Regions from separate parts of the Brachybacterium sp. J153 genome, predicted to be linked through region 2. Evidence: predicted binding sites of a transcription regulator. Region 2 holds the regulator's gene; the other holds the start of a gene.
What was found. The regulator LexA, encoded in region 2, represses DNA repair genes until DNA is damaged. The targets are predictions, from matches to a motif close to TCGAACANNTGTTCGA.

Region 1 (3,400 bases), on a different contig from region 2:
GACCGCTTCCGACTCGTGCATGCCGATGCGCTGCAGGTGACCGAGCTGCCGTCGCTGCCCCGTGCGGGCGAGCCCACGGCGCTCGTCGCGAACCTGCCCTACAACGTCGCGACCCCGATCCTGCTCACCGTGCTCGAGCGGTTCCCCTCGATCCGCACGGCGCTCGTGATGGTGCAGTCCGAGGTGGTGGACCGCCTCGCCGCCGGCCCTGGCTCGCGCACCTACGGCGCCCCGAGCGTGAAGGCCGCCTGGTACGGCCGCACCGAGCATGCCGGTCGGATCTCCCGGCAGATCTTCTGGCCCGTGCCCAACGTCGACTCGGCCCTCGTCGAGCTGGTCCGCCACGAGACCCCGCTCGGGGACGACGCGGAACGCGCCCGGGTGTTCGCCGTGGTCGACGCAGCCTTCGCGCAGCGGCGCAAGACCCTGCGGGCGGCTCTGGCCGGATGGGCCGGTTCCGCACCCCGTGCCGAGGCAGTGCTGCGCGCGGCCGGCGTGGACCCGTCGGCCCGCGGCGAGACCCTCGAGATCGCGCAGTTCCAGGCCATCGCCCGCGCCGCCGACGAGGTGCCCGCATGAGCGGGGTCCCGGCGTCGGGTGCGGACCAGGGGACGGGTGCGGGATCGGGGGCCGGTGCGGGCTCGGGCGCCGGTGTGGGCCTCCCGCGGCGGGTCGTCGTGCGGGCACCGGGCAAGATCAACCTCTCGCTCGCGGTCGGCGCCGTGGACGCGCGGGGCTATCACGTGCTCGAGACGCTCTTCCACGCCGTCGACCTGGCCGAGACCGTCACCGCCGTCCCGGCCGACGAACTCTCTCTCACGGTCGACTCGGCCGTGCCCGGGGAGATCCCGCTCGACGGCCGCAACCTCGCCCTGCGCGCCGCCGAGCAGCTCCGCGCCGAGCACGACGTGAGCGCCGGCGCGGAGCTGCACATCCGCAAGGAGGTCCCGGTCGCAGGCGGGATGGGCGGCGGATCGGCCGACGCCGCCGCGACCCTCGTGGCCCTCGACCGACTCTGGGGCTTGGGGCTGAGCGAGGCGCAGCTGCGCGCCCACGCGGCGCGGCTGGGGGCCGACGTGCCCTTCGCACTCCGCGGACGCACCGCGCTCGGCCGCGGCAACGGGGGAGACCTCTCCTCGGTGCTCACGGCGATGCACCCCACCTGGCTGCTCGCCGTGCCGGGCGGACACCTGTCGACCCCCGAGGTCTACCGCCGGCACGACGAGATCGCCGCCGCCCGCGGACGAACGCTCGCCCCCGCGCCACGGATCGACCCGCGCCAACTCGAGGCCCTCGCGAGCGGAGACCTCGAGCTGCTCGGACGCACGCTCCACAACGATCTCCAGGACGCCGCTCTCGCCCTCCATCCCGGGCTCGAGCCGGTCCTCGCCGCCGCGCTGCGCGAGGGCGCCCTGGGTGCGCTGGTCAGCGGCTCGGGGCCGACGATCGCCGTGCTGGTCGCCGACGAGGCCCAGGCGCGGGGCGTAGCGGCCGCCCTGCAGTCGGCGGGGCTCGTCGAGAGCTGCCTGATCGCGGAGGGCAACGCCCCGGGGGCACGGGTGCTCGAGGAGAGCTGAGGGGCTCCCGCTCGTCTCCCGGCGGGCCTCTCTGTCGTCTTCCAGTGGGCCCCCGTCCGTCTTCCGGCGGGCCTCCCGCCGTGTGCCACGCGCTATCACCTGCGCGTCCGATGGAAGAATTCTCCTGCATATCAGGGACGCGCCGCCTGCTTCGTCGTTCCTGCACCCGAGAAATCCCTCTTCTCACGCCGCGCGTCGCGCTCGAGCGGGCCAATCGTGCAGCGTGCGGCGTGCGGGCCCACGGGTGAAGAATGGGGGCCAGTAAGAATCGTTCCTCCCCAGTGGGTAGTTATCCACAAAAGGAAACTACTGCCCAGTAGATAGGCGATTCCCCTTGCTCTATTCGAAAGGGTGTACGAGACTGGAGGCATGACATCTTCGGGGGACGGCGCGAGCAGGGTCGCCGGTGGGGCGGTGCTGGAGGACCAGCACATCCGCCTCGCCGAGGTCGACCTCTCTGCTGCTCGCGACGCTCTCGCCCGGATCGGCGCCGAGGGTTCCGAGACGCTCGACGCCCTCACCGCGCCGGAGTCCATCGCCCTGCTCGCCGAGCTCACTCGGATCGACGGCGCGCTCGAGGCGATCCGCGCCCGCGCCCTCATCCGTCTCGAGGAGGCCGTGCGCGAGGACTGCGCCGAGCGCGGCGAGAGCCCGCGCCGCGCCGTCGACATCGCCCGCACCGAGGCGTCCTTCGCCCTGCGCTCCTCCCGCGCGGTGGCCGGTCGCAGCCTCGCCACCTGCCGCCGGCTCGTGCTCTCGCTGCCCGGTCTGCTGCGGAGCCTCGCGGAGGGCACTCTGTCCCCCGAGGCGGTGCATCAGGTCGGCGTCGTGCTCGGCCCGGTCGAGCCGGAGATCCGTCGGCAGGTCGACGAGATCCTCACCTCCCGGCTGGAGGAGCACCAGGACTGTGGCCCCCGGGAGTGGTCGGACCTCGCCGAGAAGGTGCTCCACAGCCTCGATACCGCGGGAGCCGCGCCCCGGCATCATCGGGCCCGCCGAGAGCGGCACGTGCGGATCCGTCGCGCCCCGCACGGGATGGCGAAGGTCTCCGCGCTGATCCCCGCGGCGGACGGCGCCAGGATCCGCAAGGGTCTCTCCGTCGCGGCGGAGGCCGCGCGTGCCGGCGGCGACCGACGCGGGCACCAGCAGATCATGGCCGACCTCTTCGCGGACGCCCTCGTCGGCCGCGGCGACGGCGTCGACCCCGCGACTCTCGAGCTCGGGATCATCATCACCGACCGCTCCCTCCTCGCGCCGGAGCATGCCGACGCCGCGATCCTCGAGGGCTTCGGGGCCGTGCCCCTCGAGCACGTGCGCGAGGAGATGCGCCGCACCGCCAGGGACGCCGAATCCGCGGATCCCGAGCTCGCGCACACGCTGCGCCGCCTGTACACCGATCCGGAGGACGGTCAGCTGGTCGCGGTCGAGTCCCGCTCCCGTGCCTTCCCGCCCGCGCTGCGCCGCTTCCTCACCTATGCCCACCAGAGTTGCCGCGCCCCGCACTGCGATGCCGACATCCGGCAGATGGACCACATCGTCCCCTGGTCCGAGGGTGGGGAGACCTCCCTCGCCAACGGCAACGGACTGTGCGCCGCGGACAACGCCAAGGAGAGCGCCGGGGTGCGTGCCCGCGTCATCGAGGACGAGACGAGCGTGCGCCGCGGCGTCCGCTGGATCAGCCGCTACGGGCAGGTCGCAGAGCGCGGAGCCGTGGACCTCGACCCCCTCGGGACCTACCGGAACCGGGTCCGGCGAGAACCGGCAGACCACGAGCGACGGCGGGATGAACCCGCCCCGCAGCCCCAGACAGACCCCGGGTCACA
Region 2 (3,400 bases):
GCCCGGTGGTCACCTCCTGCTTCGCCGAGCGCAGCCGCGAGATCGCCCGCGAGGTCGACGTGGTCGTCACCAACCACGCGCTGCTCGCGATCGACGCCTTCGACCGTCACGGGATCATCCCCGAGCACGACGTGGTCGTGTTCGACGAGGCCCATGAGCTGACCAGCCGCGTCACCGGGGCGGTCACCGAGGTGCTCACCCCGGGCATGGTGCGCGGCACCGTGCGCGATCTGCGCTCGCTCGGCGTCGCGGCGACCGCCCTCGACGATGCAGGAGAGGAGCTCCGCGAGGCGCTCGCCCTCGTGTCCGACGGGAGGGTGATCGGCGACCTGCCCGAGCGGCTCGGCGACGCCGTGACCCAGGTGCGCATCGAGGCGCGCACCGCGCACTCCGACGCGAAGGATGCGGGGGAGGAGGCGGGGGCCAGCACCGCGGGCACGCGCAAGACGGTACGGGCGACCCTGCAGGAGATCATCGACGTGTGCGAGCGGCTCGGCTCGCCCGGCGAGGACGATGTCGTCTCCGTCTCGCACTCCCCCGTGACGGGGCGATCCAGCCTCCAGGTCGCCCCGCTCAGCGTTGCGCTCGCGATGCGCTCGGCGATCCTCGAGGATCGCACCGCGATCCTGGCCTCGGCGACCCTCGCCCTCGGCGGCCGCTTCGAGCCGCCCGCCGGAGAGGTGGGCCTCGCGCGCGCGGCCCGTCTCGACCCCGCCGCGATCCCCCCGGCGCGCGACGCCGGGGCGTGGGCGGCGCTCGATGTCGGCAGTCCCTTCGACTACCCGCGCCAGGGGATCCTGTACACCGCCCGCCATCTTCCGCCCCCCGGGCGGGAGGGGCCCCAGGCCGCGATGCTCGACCACCTCACCGAGCTGGTGGAGGCCTCCCGCGGCGGGGCACTGTGCCTGTTCTCCTCGCGACGGGGCGCCGAGCTCGCTGCCGAGCACGTCCGCGCCCGTCTGGACCTGCGGATCGAGGTGCAGGGGGAGGACTCGATGGCGAACCTCGTGCGCCACTTCCGCGAGGACGAGGACTCCTCGCTCTTCGGGACCCTCACGCTCTGGCAGGGGGTCGACGTGACGGGGCGCTCGCTGCGACTGGTCACCATCGACCGCATCCCCTTCCCGCGGCCCGACGATCCGCTCGCGTCGGCACGGCAGGAGCGCATCGCCCAGCGCGGCGGGAACGGCTTCATGGCGGTCTCCGCCCAGCACGCGGCACTGCTGCTGGCTCAGGGTGCTGGACGACTGATCCGCACGGTGGAGGACCGGGGAATGGTCGCGGTGCTCGATCCCCGCCTGTCCACGGCGCGCTACGGCGGGTTCCTGCGGGAGGCGATGCCCCCGCTCTGGCCGACGACCGATCCCCAGGTGGCCCTCGGGGCACTGCGGCGGCTCGCCGACGCGGGCTGAGGACTCACCCCTCCGAGGGCTCTGGCGCCCCGCCGCCCTCTCGCCGGGGCGCACTGACGCGGAGAGCGGGGGAGGCTCAGACCGCGCGCAGGACCGCGACGACCTTGCCGAGGATCTCGGCATGGTCGCCGAGGATCGGGGCGAAGGCCGGGTTGTGCGGCATGAGCCAGACGTGGTCGTCCCGCATGACGAGGGTCTTGACCGTCGCCTCGCCGTCGATCATGGCGGCGACGATCTCGCCCTTCTCGGCGGACTGCTGACTGCGCACGACCACCCAGTCGCCATCGCAGATCGCGGCGTCCACCATCGAGTCGCCGACCACCTGCAGCAGGAACAGCTCACCGCCGCCCACGAGCCGCTCCGGCAGCGTGAAGACGTCCTCGACCTGCTCCTCCGCGGTGATGGGGATGCCCGCGGCGATGCGTCCCACGAGCGGGACCGAGACCGAGGCGGAGCCGATCTCCGGGGCGGGGGTGGGCGCGGGGGCGTCGTCCTCCTGCGGCATCACCACCTCCATCGCGCGGGGGCGCTTCGGATCGCGGCGCAGGAAGCCCTTGCGTTCGAGGGCCTGCAGCTGATGCGAGACCGAGGACGAGGAGGTCAGCCCGACGGCGTCACCGATCTCGCGCATGGTGGGCGGGTATCCGTGCGCGGCGATCGCGGACTGGATCATCTCGAGGACGAGCCGCTGGCGACGGGTCAGGCCCGCCGTGGCCTCGTCGCCCGCGGCGTCGCCGCGCGAGGGGATGGGCTGATCGGCGGTCGGGATCATCTCTCGGGCCTCCTGGCTCGCGTCGTCTGTCGGACCCTCGCGGTTCCGTAGTCCTCGCAGTCCACAGTAGGCGGGCACGGAGCGGATTCCAAACAGGTGTTCGAGATTCCTCTTGCGTGTCGCGGCCGGATCGGGCTACAGTCGCACAGACATTCGATCGAACAGGAGTTCGGATATGAGCACCCAGTCGGCCACGGTCCTTCCCTTCCGCCCGACCACGAAGGTCGAGCGCACCACGCGCACGGCCCCTGCTCGAGCGGGCGTTCGACTCGAGGCGACCCGGCGCGGCCGCCGCCTCGCCGTCGCCCTCGCCTTCCTCCTCGGCCTGCTCGTGGCCGGCATCGCCCTCCTCGTCCTCGACGTGCCGGCGGCGCTCGCAGGCGCCGAGCCGCAGGATCGGGTGACGGTCACCGTCGAGGCCGGGGACACCCTCTGGGAGTACGCCGAGGAGTATGCCCCCGAAGGCACCTTGCCGGAGGCGTACATCGCGGAGGTGCGCACGCTGAACTCGCTGCCCACCGGCCGCCTCACCGCGGGACAGGAGATCGTGCTGCCCGTCGCGGGCTCGGCGGAAGCACCGCTCGATCGCTGACCCCCGGCGGGATCGGTATCCTGGGCGGATGCACTGCCCGTTCTGCCGACATCCCGACTCGCGTGTCGTGGACTCGCGCACGTCCGACGATGGCGCGACCATCCGGCGTCGACGCCAGTGCCCCAACTGCTCGCGACGCTTCTCCACCTCCGAGACCGCCTCGCTCTCGGTGCAGAAACGCTCAGGGGTGAGCGAGCCGTTCAGCCGCGCGAAGGTGATCTCCGGCGTGCGGAAGGCTTGCCAGGGCCGTCCCGTCACCGACGATCAGCTGGCCATGCTCGCCCAGCGCGTCGAGGAGGACATCCGCTCGAGCGGCGTCGCCGAGATCGACGCCCACCATGTCGGGCTCGCGATCCTGCAGCCCCTGCAGGAGCTCGACGTCGTCGCCTATCTGCGCTTCGCGAGCGTGTACCAGGACTTCGAGTCCCTCGAGGACTTCGAGGCCGCGATCGAGCGGCTGCGCGCCGAGGCCGGCGCCGTCGGCTGACCCGCCTCCAGCCGCCGCTCGGGGTCGCGACGGGCTCGGCACCCGCTCCGCACCAGCTGGACACCTGAGTAGTGCCTGGGTGTTCGGTGAACATGGTCGGAAGCACGCTCCGACTGTGCATAGGATGTCCCTCGTGC

Region 1: a site for LexA is predicted at 1,921-1,936, ahead of V1258_RS11620 (HNH endonuclease signature motif containing protein). Genes of this name have one in related genera too.

The regions. Positions count from the first base shown of each region.
Region 1 covers NZ_JAZDCH010000025.1:28,857-32,256, reverse strand. Annotated here, with positions in the region: gene rsmA (16S rRNA (adenine(1518)-N(6)/adenine(1519)-N(6))-dimethyltransferase RsmA) at 1-579, shown strand, start outside; gene V1258_RS11625 (4-(cytidine 5'-diphospho)-2-C-methyl-D-erythritol kinase) at 576-1,577, shown strand; gene V1258_RS11620 (HNH endonuclease signature motif containing protein) at 1,947-3,400, shown strand, end outside.
Region 2 covers NZ_JAZDCH010000021.1:68,450-71,849, reverse strand. Annotated here, with positions in the region: gene V1258_RS10315 (ATP-dependent DNA helicase) at 1-1,412, shown strand, start outside; gene lexA (transcriptional repressor LexA) at 1,489-2,184, opposite strand; gene V1258_RS10305 (peptidoglycan-binding protein LysM) at 2,360-2,776, shown strand; gene nrdR (transcriptional regulator NrdR) at 2,805-3,263, shown strand.